2 regions of the Micromonospora musae genome follow, and region 1 is predicted to be linked to the other one. Evidence: riboswitches for the same ligand, from Rfam matches in the RefSeq annotation. Region 1 holds a riboswitch; the other holds the start of a gene.
The links. Region 1 has a riboswitch for thiamine pyrophosphate ahead of D7147_RS17115 (ECF transporter S component). Riboswitches for the same ligand answer to the same signal wherever they lie in the genome.
Positions count from the first base shown of each region.

Region 2: another riboswitch for thiamine pyrophosphate. It lies ahead of thiE (thiamine phosphate synthase); the one in region 1 lies ahead of D7147_RS17115 (ECF transporter S component).

Region 1 is NZ_RAZS01000005.1:515,915-522,981, reverse strand. Features, by position in the region: gene gndA (NADP-dependent phosphogluconate dehydrogenase) at 1-236, opposite strand, end outside; gene D7147_RS17135 (MTH1187 family thiamine-binding protein) at 347-643, opposite strand; gene D7147_RS17130 (hypothetical protein) at 953-1,207, shown strand; gene D7147_RS17125 (energy-coupling factor transporter transmembrane component T family protein) at 1,325-2,125, opposite strand; gene D7147_RS17120 (ABC transporter ATP-binding protein) at 2,122-3,582, opposite strand; gene D7147_RS17115 (ECF transporter S component) at 3,701-4,291, opposite strand; TPP riboswitch at 4,367-4,471, opposite strand; gene D7147_RS17110 (alpha/beta fold hydrolase) at 4,545-5,399, shown strand; gene D7147_RS17105 (sugar isomerase domain-containing protein) at 5,396-6,145, shown strand; gene D7147_RS17100 (DUF6328 family protein) at 6,275-6,778, shown strand; gene D7147_RS17095 (acyl-CoA dehydrogenase family protein) at 6,938-7,067, shown strand, end outside.
Region 2 is NZ_RAZS01000018.1:54,571-61,637, forward strand. Features, by position in the region: gene D7147_RS31570 (ThuA domain-containing protein) at 1-2,341, opposite strand, end outside; TPP riboswitch at 2,637-2,745, shown strand; gene thiE (thiamine phosphate synthase) at 2,740-3,366, shown strand; gene thiO (glycine oxidase ThiO) at 3,363-4,622, shown strand; gene thiS (sulfur carrier protein ThiS) at 4,613-4,813, shown strand; gene D7147_RS31590 (thiazole synthase) at 4,810-5,589, shown strand; partial or broken gene D7147_RS31595 (thiamine phosphate synthase) at 5,649-6,248, shown strand; gene thiD (bifunctional hydroxymethylpyrimidine kinase/phosphomethylpyrimidine kinase) at 6,452-7,067, shown strand, end outside.

The sequences.
Region 1 (7,067 bases):
TTGACCATCACGATCACCGCGCGGGGCCGCTCCAGTGCGGCGACGAAGTCGGCCATCGACTCGGCGGCCACGAACGTGCCCTCGTCGCCGTGCTCGGCGATCAGGCTCCGGGTGCGCTCCCAGTTGCGGTTGTGCACCGCCACCCGGAACCCGTTGCGCGCCAGGTTGCGGGCCAGGTTGCGGCCCATAACGGCGAGTCCGGTAACCCCGATCTGCGCCTTCGCCTGCTCGGCCATGCGCCGCCACCTCTCACTGTCGCTGTTCGCGTTTCGAACCTATCGCGACGGACGGCGGCGGGGACCAGTGATCGTGATCCCGTCACGGTGGGTAGCGGGACGGCTTCCGGTCAGCCCTCGGCGAGCCGGGCCTCGATCCGGGCGACCTTCTCGGTCAGCGCGTCGGTCACCCCGGGGCGGACGTCGGCCTTGAGCACCACGCTGACCCGTGGCGCCTGTTGCGCGACCGCGTCGACGGCCCGCTTCACCACCGCCATCACCTCGTCCCACTCGCCCTCGATCGTGGTGAACATGGCGTCGGTCCGGTTGGGCAGGCCGGACTCGCGGACCACCCGGACGGCCTCGGCGACGAGGTCGCCCACGGAGTCACCGGCCCCGAGCGGGGTGATCGAGAACGCGATCAGCATGGGGGGATCGTAATTCGGGTGCGCGTACGTGGGCCGGTGACTACCCTCACCTCATGCGCTGATGACGCCCCAGCTCCGAGCCGGCCCGCTGCCCGTGCGCGCGGTCCGTGCGCTCCCGGGCGTTCGCATCTCCTCCCGCCGCCTTCTCGGTGTCGGGCGTGGCCGATCCCGGGACCAGTCCCAGCCCGTTCCGACCGTGGCTCACTCCAGCCCGGTCCCCGCCCAGCCGTGACCGGCCGGGGCGGTGCGGCGCCGCGATCCTCGGCGTCGGCACCTCCCGCCCGGCCGGACGCGGAGAAGGAGGCCCGGATGCCTGCCAAGCGCACCGCGAAGAAGTCCCGTACGACCCGTCCCGCCCCGAGCGTCGAAGCCCTGACGCCTGTCGACCTCGACCGGCTGTCGGTCACGCCCGCCGTGCCACCGCTGCCCGACGGTCTGGCCGAGCCGGTGTCGCGTACGGCGTCACCGAAGGCCGGTCCCCCGGTCGTACCGGGCCGTTCGGGGTCGGGCCGCGGCAGCCAGCGGGCCGGCCAGCCCCGCCGGTACGCCTTCCGCCGCAGCTGACCGGTCCCGGGTGCGGTCCACCGTCGCGGCGGTGGGCCGCACCCGGCCGTACCCGCCCGGGTTTAGCGGGCCAGCGCGCCGGGGCCGGGGCCAGCGGGCCGAGGCCGGGCGGCCCGGTCAGCCGATCAGCGGGCGGAACGTCCCGAGCACGATGCTGGTGGTGAGCGCGGCCGCGGCCACCGCCACCGCACCGGCCACGAGCAGCGCGTCGGCGGCGGTGAACCGCTGCCGTCGGGCGACGGTGCGCGCGATGCCGGCGTCGAATCCCCGGGCGTCCATCGCGACCGCGAGCCGGGTGCCGCGCCGGATCGCCCCGACCAGCAGGGCGAACGCGGTCGAGACGAAGAGCCGCAGCTTCGCCACCGGGTTGCGTCCCGCGTCCACTCCGCGGGCCCGGCGGGCCATGCTGATCGCCTGCCACTCCTGCCCGAGCAGCGGCACGAGGCGGAACGCGGCGAGTGCGCCGATGGCGAACCGCGCCGGTGCCTTCGCGTTCTGGACCAGGGCGTCGGCCAGGTCGGTGGGGTCGGTGGTGGCGAACACGATCACGCCGGGCAGCGCCACCGCGAACATCCGCAGCACCAGGCCGAGCGCGGTCAGCAGCACACCCGAGGTGACCACGACCGGGCCGGCCTCGACCAGCAGCCGGCCCGAGCGCTCGGCCGCGAAGAGGACCAGGGTGACCACGATGCCGACCGCGCTCACCAGCAGCGGCCAGGCCCGCCGGGCGAGCACCCGGTAGCGGACCCCGAAGAGCGGCAGCACCGCCAGTTCGACGGCGATGGCGATCGCCGGGGCCACCGGGTCGAGCGTGGCGACCAGGACGAAGGAGAAGAGCAGAGCGGCGAGGAGCTTCGCGACCGGGTTGCGTCGGGCCAGCGGCGCTCCGGGGGCGGCGACCGGTTCGAGGCTGATCACGAGGACTCCCCGGCCCGAGCCGCCGGCCCGTCACCGGGCGGCGCGGGGCGGGTCAGCGTGACCTGCCGGTCGGCCAGCGCGGCGACGAACTCCGCGTCGTGGGTCACCGCGACGACACCGTGCCCGGCGTCGCGCAGGTCGGCGAAGAGGTCGACCAGCTCCAGCCAGGTCCGCCGGTCCTGACCGAAGGTGGGCTCGTCGCAGATCAACAGCCGGGGCGCGGTGGCCAGGGCGGTCGCCACGCTCAGCCGCCGCGCCTCACCGCCGGAGAGGGTGTACGGGTTGGCGCGCGCCAGCGCGGTCAGCCGTAGCCGGTCGAGCAGGTCGTCCACGGTGGAGTCGACCTCCGCCTCGGTGCGACCGGTGCGGCGCGGGCCGAGGGCCAGCTCGTCGAAGACCGTGCCGGTGACGAACTGGTGCTCCGGATCCTGGAAGACCGAGCCGATCCGGGTGGCCAGCGCCGGGGCGCGCCAGCGGTGCGGGGGAGCGGAGGCGTCCCGACCGGCCAGCTCCGTGCTCGCCGTGACCGTGCCGGTGCCGGGCTTGAGCAAGCCGCCGAGGAGCAACGCCAGGGTGGATTTGCCCGCCCCGTTCGGACCGAGCACGGCGAGTGCCTCGCCCGCGCGTACGGTCAGGTCGGTCGCGGCCAGGCGGGGGCGCAGGCCCAGCCGGTCCGCGGTGAGCAGCGCCGCGCCGGCGGTGGTGGCGGCGCGGCGCGGCGGCACGGTCCGGCCCGGCACCCAGACGCCTTCGGCGGCGAGCGCGTCACCGTACGCGTCGAAGACCGCCTCCGGCGTTCCGTCGGCCCGTACGCCGCCACCGGCCTCCAGGACCACCACCCGGTCGACCAGCGGCAGCGCCTCGGCCACCCGGTGCTCGACCAGGATCAGCGTCGTGTCGGCGTCCAGCGCGCCGGCGATCGCCGAGCGCACCAGGGCGGCGCCGGCCGGATCGAGGTTGGCGGTCGGCTCGTCGAGCAGGAGCAGCCCCGGGCGCAGTGCGAGCGCCCCGGCCAGCGCCAGCCGCTGCTGTTCGCCGCCGGAGAGCGCGGCGGTGGGCCGGTCCCGGTGGTACGGGAAGCCGACCCGGTGCAGCGCCTCGTCGACCCGCGGCCAGATCTCGTCGCTCGGTACGCCCCGGTTCTCCAGCCCGAAGGCGACGTCGTCGCCGCAGCGGGCCATGACCAGCTGGCTCTCCGGATCCTGGAAGACGATGCCGACGCGCTCCCGGGCCTTGCGCGGGTCGAGTCCGTCGATCTCGACGGTGCCGCTCTGCTCGCCCGAGTCCTCGGGCAGCAGCCCGGCGAGCGCGGCGAGCAGGGTGCTCTTGCCGGCGCCCGAGGGGCCGAGCAGCAGCACCCGTTCGCCGCGCTCGACGCGCAGGTCCACGCCCTGCACGGCCCAGCGTTTCCGCCCGGCGTGCCGCCACCCGAATCCCCGCAACGTGACACCGCTCACCACCCTCACCTCCTTCCGGCCCACGAACCAGCAGCGTTGATCAAGAGGTTTGCGTCAGAATCGCGATCCCCGTTGACGCAAACCTCTTGATCAACGGGGTCGAGGCCCGGGGTGGGGGCTAGATGGCGGCGCGTTCGCGGCCGGCGGGGAAGCGGTCCAGGGCACCGGTGTTCGCGAGCGCGCGGGTCAACGCCCAGCCGCCGACGCCGGCCACGATCGTCGAGCTGACGACGGTGAGCAGGGCGTACGGGAGCCGGTAGCTCGCCAGGTCGGTCGCCGTGTTCCAGTAGACGAAGTCGAAGATCGCCGCGCTGACGCCGGTGAGCGCGCCCGCCAGCACCGAGGCCGGGAGGCGGAACGAGTGGTACCGGAACGCCGCGAAGGCCAGTTCGGCGCCGAGGCCCTGCATAACGCCCTGGACGATCGTGATGCTCGCCCACTGGCTGCCCAGCAGCGCGGAGAGGATCGCGGCCACCGTCTCGCAGTAGAGCGCGGCGCCGGGCTTACGGATGACCAGACCACCGAGCACGGCCGGGACCAGCCAGACGCCGTAGATCAGCGTCTGCGCCGGCGGGAAGAAGGCGAACGCCGCGTCGGTGGCGCTCCAGACCAGGTTCCAGGCCCAGAAGATGACGCCGAAGGCGACGGCGATCACGGACGCGACCACGATGTCGATGGTGCGCCAGCGATTGGTGTCGGTGCTTTTCATCTGTTTACTCCCAGTTCGGCAGAGGGAACCAGGAGAAGACGCACGCCGCGCCCGGTATCACCGGACGGCGACGCGGCTGGAGGTCGACCGAACTCCCTGCGCTGGCATTACCCAGATCAGGTTCGAGGGTCTGCGGGCGTGCCCGCACTCTCAGCGCTGTGCGCTCCCCTGTCGGATGTGAAATTGATACGGAGACGCTAGCACCGTGGGCAGGGGCCGGGCCACGCCGCCCGACCTGGGTAGGCTGCCGATCATGCGCATCGACGCCCGTGGTCTGGAGTTCGTGGTACGCGCCGGCGGCCCGGAGGGCGGCGAGCCCGTCCTGCTGCTGCACGGCTTCCCGCAACACGGCGGAGAGTTCGACGAGGTGGTACCCGCCCTGCACGACGCGGGGCTGCGCACCTACGCGCCGGACCAGCGCGGCTACTCACCCGGTGCCCGGCCGACCGACGTCGAGGCGTACCAGCTGCCGGAGCTGGTGGCCGACGCGGCGGCGCTGCTCGACGCGCTGGGCGTCGAGGCAGCGCACCTCGTCGGGCACGACTGGGGTGCCGCCGTCGCCTGGGCGCTCGCCGCGGCGCACCCCGAGCGGGTCCGGACGCTCACCGCCGTGTCGGTACCGCACCCGGCCGCCATGGCGCACGCGCTCGCGCACGACCCGAAGCAGAAGGCCCGCTCGTCGTACATGGCGCTCTTCCGCCAGGCCGGGACGGCGGAGAAGATGCTGCTGGGAATGCGGGCGGCCGGGCTGCGCCGGGTGCTGAGCGGCGTCGGAGACAGCGCCCGGGTGGCCGCGTACGCGGAGCCGATGCGTGAGCCCGGCGCGCTGACCGGGGCGCTGAACTGGTACCGGGCGATGTCGGGGGCCGCGCTGGGAGCCGTCGGGCCGGTGACGGTGCCCACCACGTACGTCTGGAGCGACGGCGACACCGCGATCGGTCGCGGCGCCGCCGAGGAGTGCGCGCGGCACGTGACCGGCGACTACCGCTTCGTGGAGCTGCCCGGGGTGAGCCACTGGATCCCGGACGAGGCGCCCGCGCCGCTGGCCGAGGTGATCCTGGCCCGAGTCGCCGGCGATGCACGTACGGATGGGACGGAGGAGCTGTGACGTTGAACGCCGAGGGTTACCTGGCGATGGTGACCGAGACGATGAACCGGGTGGCCGAGAGCCAGCGGGAGGCGGTCGGCCGCGCGGCCGACCTGATCGCCGAGTCGATCGGCGCCGACGGCGTGGTGCACGCCTTCGGCACCGGCCACTCCGAGGCGCTCGCCATGGAGCTCGCCGGTCGGGCCGGCGGGCTGGTGCCCACCAACCGGATCGCGCTGCGGGACCTGGTGCTGCTCGGCGGCGCACCCGTCGACCTGCTCGGCCCGACCCTGGAGCGGGACCCGACGGTCGCGCACCGCCTCTACGCGCTGGCCCCGGTACGCCCGCAGGACGTCTTCGTGCTCGCCTCGAACTCGGGGGTCAACGGCGCGATGGTGGAGTTCGCCTCCGTGGTCAAGGAGAACGGCCATGCCCTGGTGGCGATCACCTCGGCGCAGCACTCCGCCCGGATGACGTCCCGCCACCCGTCCGGGCGCAAGCTCGCCGACTTCGCCGACGTGGTGCTCGACAACGGCGCCCCGTACGGCGACGCGACGCTGCCGCTGCCCGGTGGCGGCGCGGTCGGCGCGGTCTCCTCGATCACCGCCGCCCTGCTCGCGCAGCAGATCACGGTCGAGGTGGTGGCCCGGCTGCTCGCCGCGGGGCAGCAGCCCCCGGTCTACCTGTCGGCCAACATCGCCGGCGGCGACGAGCACAACAACGCCCTCGAGGCCCGCTACGCCGGCCGGATCCGCCGGGGCGCCTGACCCGGCTCCCGCGTTCGGCGTGGCACGTCGGCCTGTCATGAGTCGGTTTCAGATGACGGGCCATCGGGCACTGGCGTTCCTGCCGGCGGCGCCCTCCGTCGGCATTAGCGTCGGAGCGGGAGGTAGCGCGTGTCCAAGGAGACGGAGCGGCAACGCTGGCAGCGCAACTTCGCCGATCTGCTCCAGGAGCTGCGGGTGGCGCAGACCGGGGTGCAGATCCTGTTCGCCTTTCTGTTGACGCTGCCGTTCAGCAACGGCTTCACCCGGACGACCGACTTCCAGAAGGACGTCTACGTCGTCTCGCTGCTCGCCGCGGCGGCCGCCACGGCGCTGATCATCTCTCCGGTGGCGTTCCACCGGGCGCTGTTCCGGCAGGGGCGCAAGCCGGAGCTGGTCCGGTTCGCCCACCGGATGGCCTCCGGTGGGCTCGCCTTCATGCTGGTCTCGATGGTCAGCGCGGTACTGCTGATCACCGATTTCGTCCTCGACCGTCCGCTCGCGTTCGTGCTCAGCGCGCTGACCGCGCTCTGGTTCCTCGGCTTCTGGGCGTTGCTGCCGTTCGCCCGCCGCAACTGGGGCGAGGACGACATCGACGACGAGGACGACGACCCTCGTACGCTCACCGGCGACTGACCCCCGCCCTGGTGACCGGGCCCGGCCGGCTCACCGGCTTACCCCACGCCATCGCCGAAAATCGATCTTTACGCAGCGCTACCCCTGGGTAACAACCGGGGGTAGCGTGGCGTTTGTCGAGCACGTTGACGCAGCGGACCGAGGTTCGAGGGGGCAGCCGTGACCACGACGCAGGACAGCCGACCCGAGCCGGGCTCCTCCGGCGGCGCTCCGGAGCGACCCGACACCAGTGGCGGCACCGCGGCCCCGCTGCCGAGCGAGGCGGGGCAGGTCTCCGAGAAGGAGGCCC
Region 2 (7,067 bases), on a different contig from region 1:
TCGCCTCGGTGCTGGTCTGCCCGTCGCCGAAGGCCCACGCGTAGCTGAGCGTGCCGCCGTCGGGGTCGCGGGAACCGGCGCTGGAGAAGGCGACGGTCAGCGGCGCCGGCCCGGAGGTCGGCTCGCCGCTCGCCACCGCGATCGGGGCCCGGTCACCGGCGACGTAGTCGATCCGGTAGACGCCGGAGTTGTCGTTGTTGCCGCCGAAGCCGCTGCCCCACTCGATGAGGTAGAGCGCGCCGTCCGGGCCGAACTCGAAGTCCATCGGCCGGATCAGGCTCATGCCGGTGAGCAGCTGGTTGATGTCCACCAGCGACTTGCCGTCGGCGGTCACCTGCATCGTGTACATCTTCGACTGGTTCCACTCGCCGAAGAGCGCCTTGCCGTCGTAGTACGCCGGCCACTTCCGGTCCGAGCTCAGCTCGGCGTCGTACCGGTAGACCGGGCCGCCCATCGGCGCGCCGCCGCCTCCGATCTCGGGGAAGAGCGGGTTGCCGCTGTAGTCGTAGTCGACGGTGGCCGGGACGGCCGGCGGCAGGTTGGTGAGGCCGGTGTTGTTCGGCGAGTTGTTCACCGGCGCCGCGCAGTCGAACTTCGGCCCGCTCGGGCCGGCGGGGAACTGGTAGTCGTTGTAGGCGTAGTTCGCCCCGGTGCAGTACGGCCATCCGTAGTTGCCCGCGGTGCCGACGATGTTCCACTCGACCGTGCCCTCCGGGCCGCGGTTCGGGTTGGCGGAACCGGCGTCCGGCCCGTAGTCGCCGACGTACAGGGTGTCGGTGCCCGGGTCGACGCCGATCCGGAACGGGTTGCGGAAGCCCATCGCGAAGATCTCCGGACGGGTCCGCTCGGTGCCCGGCGCGAACAGGTTGCCGCTCGGGACGGTGTACGTCCCGTCGTCCTCCGGGTGGATCCGCAGCACCTTGCCGCGCAGGTCGTTGGTGTTGCCCGAGGTGCGCTGCGCGTCGTAGTCCTGGCGACCCGGCCGCTCGTCGATCGGGTTGAACGCGTCGGACTCGAACGGGTTGGTGTTGTCACCGGTGGCCAGGTACAGGTTGCCGGCCCCGTCGAAGGCCATGCTCCCGCCGGCGTGGCAGCAGGTGTTGCGCTGCGTGTCGACCCGGAGCACCTGCTTCTCGCTGGCCAGGTCGATGGTGTCGCCGGTCACCGTGAACCGGGACAGCAGGTTGCGCGCCACCCCGTCGTTCGGGGCGTAGTAGAGGTACACCCAGTTGTTGGTGGCGAAGTCCGGGTCGAGGCGGATGCCGATCAGCCCGTCCTCGTTGCCGGTGAAGACGTCCAGGTCGACGGCGGTGACCGTGTTGCCGGTGTCCGGCTTGACGATCTGCACCCGGCCGTCGCGCTCGACGTAGAAGACCCGGCCGTCCGGGGCGACGTCCAGCTCCATCGGGTTGCTGGTGTTGCTGTCCAGCGTGACCTTCTCGAAGCTGGAGGTCAGCGAGGCGCCGCAGTCGGCGCTCTCGACGCCCGCCGCGGTCCGGATGCCGCCGAGCAGGTGGGCGAGGAACTCCGGCTCCGCGTACGACTCGCGGGTGTGGCCGCCACCCGTGTACCACGAGCGGCCGCCGTCGAAGTCCTGACACCAGGCGATCGGGTGGTCGGCACCCATCGCGCCCGCGCCCGGGGAGTAGCTGGTCTCGTCGAGGCTCGCCAGCACGTGCACGTCGGGGCGGGGGTTCGACTGGTAGTTGTACCACTCGTCGAACCGGGACCAGCGCGCCGGCAGGTCGGCCGTGGCCGGGTGGGCGTGGTCCTCGACCTTCACCGTGGCCTGCTGGTTGGCCGGGTGGCTGGCGAAGTACGCCCCGACCAACTCGCCGTACCAGCTCCAGCTGTACTCGGTGTCGGACGCGGCGTGGATGCCGACGTAGCCGCCGCCGGCCTGCACGTACCGCTCGAAGGCCGCCTGCTGGTCGGCGTCGAGGACGTCGCCGGTGGTGGAGAGCCAGATGACTGCCTGGTACTTCGCGAGGTTGGCGTCGGTGAACGCGCCGCCGTCCTCGGTGGTGTCGACGGTGAAGCCGTGCTCCGCGCCGAGCTGCTGGATGGCGGCGATGCCGGTGGGGATCGAATCGTGCCGGAAGCCGGCCGTCTTCGAGAAGATCAGCACGGAGAAGGCCTCGGCGGCGGCGGGAGCCGCCTCGGGGAGCGCCTGGGTCACCGGCGTGGCGGCCGGCGGGGCGGCCTGAGCGGCTCGCGCCGCGGTCGGGCCGGCGGTCGGTGCCGCCTGCGCGGCCGACGTGCCGAGCAGGGCTGTCGAGGTGAGCGCAATTGAGAGCAGGATCGCGGTGATGGGTGAGCGGGCACGACGAGTGCGGGACACGCCGCCTCCTATGTCGCGGTGGACAGGGGATCGCGGGGGCCGGCTCGCCGAAGACCGTCCCGGGTGGGTCGGTGCGGGCGCCGGGCCATGGCGTCCGCACCGATATTTTTGTCGAATCGCTGAACAAATTAATTCCGGTGGATGCGTATCCGGCAAGATGCCAAACGGTAACGGTTTCGCAACAGCGGGCGACATTCCGAACAGGACCGCATGAAGCGCCCGGCGGAGGATCGCCGCCACTGTTGCCGCGCTCACCCTTGGCAGGGTCGCCGGGTCTGTCGTACGGTGACCGAGCAAGTGACCCACGGGAGCCCGGTGGACCGGGCTGAGAGGGGGGCTGTCAGCCCCCGACCGTCGAACCTGATCCGGGTAATGCCGGCGCAGGGAGGAGTGTTGCCGTGCCGTCCCTGGGACGACTCCATCTCATCACCGACACCCGACCCGGGCGCGATCCGCTCGCCGTGGTCCGGGCTGCCCTCAGCGCCGCCCGCACGGAACTCGTCGTGCAGGTCCGGGTCGAGGACTCCGCCACCGACCGCGAGGCGTACGACCTGGCCCGCCGGGTCGCCGCGCTCTGCGCGCCGTACGGGGCGACCTGCCTGGTCAACGACCGGCTGCACGTGGCGCTGGCAGTCGGCGCCGCCGGTGGGCACATCGGCGCGGACGACCTCCCGGTCGAGGCGGCCCGACGCGTGCTCGGCCCGACCGCCGTGCTCGGCGCGACCGCCCGTGAACCGGGCACCGCCACCGAGGCCGTCGCCGCCGGCGCCAGCTACCTCGGGGTCGGCCCCTGCCATCCCACCGCCACGAAGGAGGGCCTGCCCGCCCCGATCGGCGTGACCGGCGTACGGGCGGTGGCCGGAGCGGTCGCCGTTCCCGTGATCGCCATCGGCGGAGTGACCGCGAGCGACGTGCCGGCGCTCCGGGCCGCCGGGGCGTACGGAGTGGCGGTGGTCGGTGCGCTCTCCGGGGCGGCCGATCCGGCCCACGCCACGACCGAGTTGATCGCGGCACTGACGTGCTGAGCGCCCGGTCCACGTCGACCCAAGCCGGCGACGTGGCCCGGGCGGACGTGGCGGTGGTGGGGGCAGGGCCGATCGGCCTCGCCGTCGCCTGGCGCTGCGCCGCCCGCGGGCTGCGCGTGACCGTGCACGATCCCGCTCCGGGCTCGGGGGCCTCGGCGGTCGCCGCCGGCATGCTCGCCCCGGTCTCCGAGGCGTACTTCGGCGAACGGGAACTGACCGGGCTGCTGGTCGAGTCGGCCGCCCGCTGGCCGGCGTTCGCGGCCGAGCTGACCGAGGCGAGCGGCGTCGAACTCGGCTACCGCACCGAGGGGACCCTGCTGGTCGGGCTGACCGCCGACGACCTCGCCGAGGCGCGGCGACTCTGGGCGTACCAGCAGGAGATCGGCCTGCCGGTGACCCCGCTGCGCCCCTCCGAGCTGCGGGACCGCGAGCCGGCGCTCGCCCCGCGGGTGCGCGGCGGCGCGTTCGCCGGGACCGACCACCAGGTCGACCCGCGGCTGCTGCTGCCCGCGCTGCGCATCGCCGCCGAACGGGCCGGCGCGGTGCTGGTCCCCGGGCCGGTCCGCACGCTCGCCGACCTGGACGCCCCGGTGACGGTGGTCGCGGCCGGCTGCGGCGCCGCCGCCCTCACCGGCTTGCCGGTCCGGCCGGTCAAGGGGCAGGTGCTCCGGCTCCGCGCGCCCGGTGGCGCGACGCCGGGCTTCCGGCACGTGATCCGGGGGTACGCCGACGGCGAGTCGGTCTACCTGGTGCCCCGCTCCGGTGGCGAGGTGGTGGTGGGCGCCACCGTCGAGGAGCGCCGGGACACCGACGTCTCCGCCGGGGCGGTGCTGCGGCTGCTCCGCGCCGCCGTGGACGTGCTGCCCGAGCTGGCGGAGTACGACCTGGTCGAGACGGCCGCCGGGCTGCGCCCCGGCACCCCGGACAACGCGCCGATCCTCGGCCCGTTGCCGGGTCGGCCCGGCGTGCTGGCGGCCACCGGGCACCACCGGCACGGCATCGTGCTCACCCCGGTGACCGCCGACCTGATCGCCGACCTGGTGACCACCGGCCGGCCCGATCCACTGCTCGCCCCCTTCCGGCCGGACCGGTTCACCGGTCCAGCCGCTCCGGACTCGGCCGGTTCGGACCCGACCGCTCCGGCGACGGGCGCTGCAGCGGCCGACGCGGTGCCGGCGGCCGGCGGCGCTGGCGTATCGGCGGCCGGAGACGACGACGTAGCTGCCCGGACTAGTGAGGAGGACCCGTGGAACTGACGGTGAACGGGACCGGGCGGACGATGCCCGGCGGTGTGACGGTGGCCGACCTGGTCCGCGAGGTCGCTCCGCAGCAGCGCGGAGTGGCGGTCGCGGTCAACGGCGAGGTGGTGCCCCGTACGGGCTGGCCGGCGACCACGCTGCGCGACGGTGACCGGGTCGAGGTGCTCAGCGCCGCCCAGGGCGGGTGAGCGCGATGACGTTCCGACTCGGCGGGGTCGAGTTCACCTCGCGACTCATCCTCGGCACCGGGGGCGCGGCGAACCTGCGCGTGCTGGAGGAGGCGATCCGCGCGTCCGGCACCGAGCTGGTCACCCTCGCCCTGCGGCGGGTGGACACCGCCCCCGGCATGGGCGGCGGGCTGCTGGATCTGCTGGACCGGTGCGGCGTACGGCTGCTGCCGAACACGGCGGGCTGCTACACGGCGGTCGAGGCGGTCAAGGTGGCCCGGCTGGCCCGGGAGGCGTTCGACACCGACTGGATCAAGTTGGAGGTGATCGGCGACGAGCGCACGCTGCTCCCGGACGGGGTGGAGCTGCTGCGCGCCGCCGAGGAGCTGGTCGCCGACGGGTTCACCGTGCTGCCGTACACGAGTGACGATCCGGTGCTCGCCCGGCGGCTCGCCGACGTCGGCTGCGCCGGCGTGATGCCGGCGGGCGCACCGATCGGGTCCGGGCTGGGCATCAGCAACCCGCACCACATCCGGCTGATCCGGCAGACCGTGGAGGTGCCGGTGATCCTGGACGCCGGCATCGGCACCGCCTCCGAGGCGGCGCTGGCCATGGAGCTCGGCTGCGACGCGGTGATGCTGGCCAGCGCCGTCACCCGGGCCGCCGACCCGGTGGCGATGGCCACCGCCATGCGGCACGCGGTGGAGGCCGGCCGGTTGGCCGCGGGCGCCGGCCGGATCCCGCGCCGGCACCACGCCCTCGCCTCCACCCCGGACGAGGGACGGCCGGAGCTGTGACCGACCCGCGCCTCGCGCCGCAGGTAGATCTTGGACGGAAACGGCCCCTCCCGGGGCCGTTGCGTTCCAAGACCTCCGCGGAGCTCCCCGCCGGAGTCGTGCTGCTCACCGATCGGAGGGTGGCGCGCCGACCGCTCGGCGAGGTGGTCGCGGCGGCGGTCGCCGGGGGAGTGCGCTGGGTGGTGCTTCGGGAGAAGGACCTGCCCCGCGCCGAGCGCGCCGCGCTCGCGGTCGAGCTGCGGGCGATCCTCAGCGAGGCCGGCGGCACGCTGATCGTCGCCGGACCCGACCCGCTCGACGGCGACGCCGTGCACCTGCCCGCCGCCGGCCCGTACCCGCCGCCCCGGCTCGGGCTGGTCGGCCGCTCCTGCCACGACACCGTCGAGCTGGCCCGGATCAGCACCGAGGACTACGTGACCCTCTCACCCGTCTATCCGACCCGGACCAAGCCCGGCTACGGCCCGCCCCTGCTGCCGGACGGGCTCGCCGCGCTCGTCGAACGAAGCCCCGTCCCGGCCCTCGCCCTGGGCGGCATCGAGACCCCCGAGCAGGTCAGCGCCGGTCTCCGGGCGGGTGCTACCGGCGTCGCGGTGCTCGGCGCGATCATGCGCGCCGACGACCCCCACGAGGCAGCCGCCACGCTGACCGAGGCCGCCGACAAGGCGACCCGACAGGAATCGGTCACCCCGTCGACCAGCCTCTCCGCCGTGGCGGTCAGCCCGATGTCAACCGGCCGGCGCGTCCCGGCGGCGGTTCCCACGACGGGGCTGCGGCCGACCGTGCCCACGCAGGGATCAAGCCTGACCGCCCGGAGTGGGCACGGTCGGCCGCAGCCCTCAACCGCAACCACCGGAGAAGCGCAGTGACGCCGAGAACAGTCCTCACCATCGCCGGCTCCGACTCCGGCGGGGGCGCGGGCATCCAGGCCGACCTCAAGGTCTTCGCGGCGCTCGGCGCGTACGGCACGAGCGTCCTCACCGCCGTGACTGCGCAGAACACGCGGGGCGTCGACGCCGTCCTGCCCCTCCCGCCGGCCACCGTCACCGACCAGATCGAGAGCGTGCTGACCGACTTCACCGTGGGCGCGGCGAAGACCGGCATGCTCGGCACGCCCGCCGTCGCCGACGCGGTGGCCACGGCCGCCCGGGCCGGTCGGTTGCCGCACCTCGTCGTCGATCCGGTACTCGTCGCCACCAGCGGGCACTCGCTCGGCGTGGTCGCGGCGGTCGAGCGGCTGCTGCCGTACGCCGAGGTTGCGACGCCGAACTGCGCGGAGGCCGCAGCCATCACCGGACACCCGGTGACCACCGTCGACGAGATGGTGGCCGCCGCGAAGGCGCTGGCCTCCGGCGGCCCGGCGCACGTGGTGGTCACCGGCGGCGACCTCGACGGCGCGGAGGCAGTCGACGTGCTGCACGGCGGCGGGGTCACCACCCTGCTGCGCGGGCCGCGCGTGGAGACCCGGCACACGCACGGCA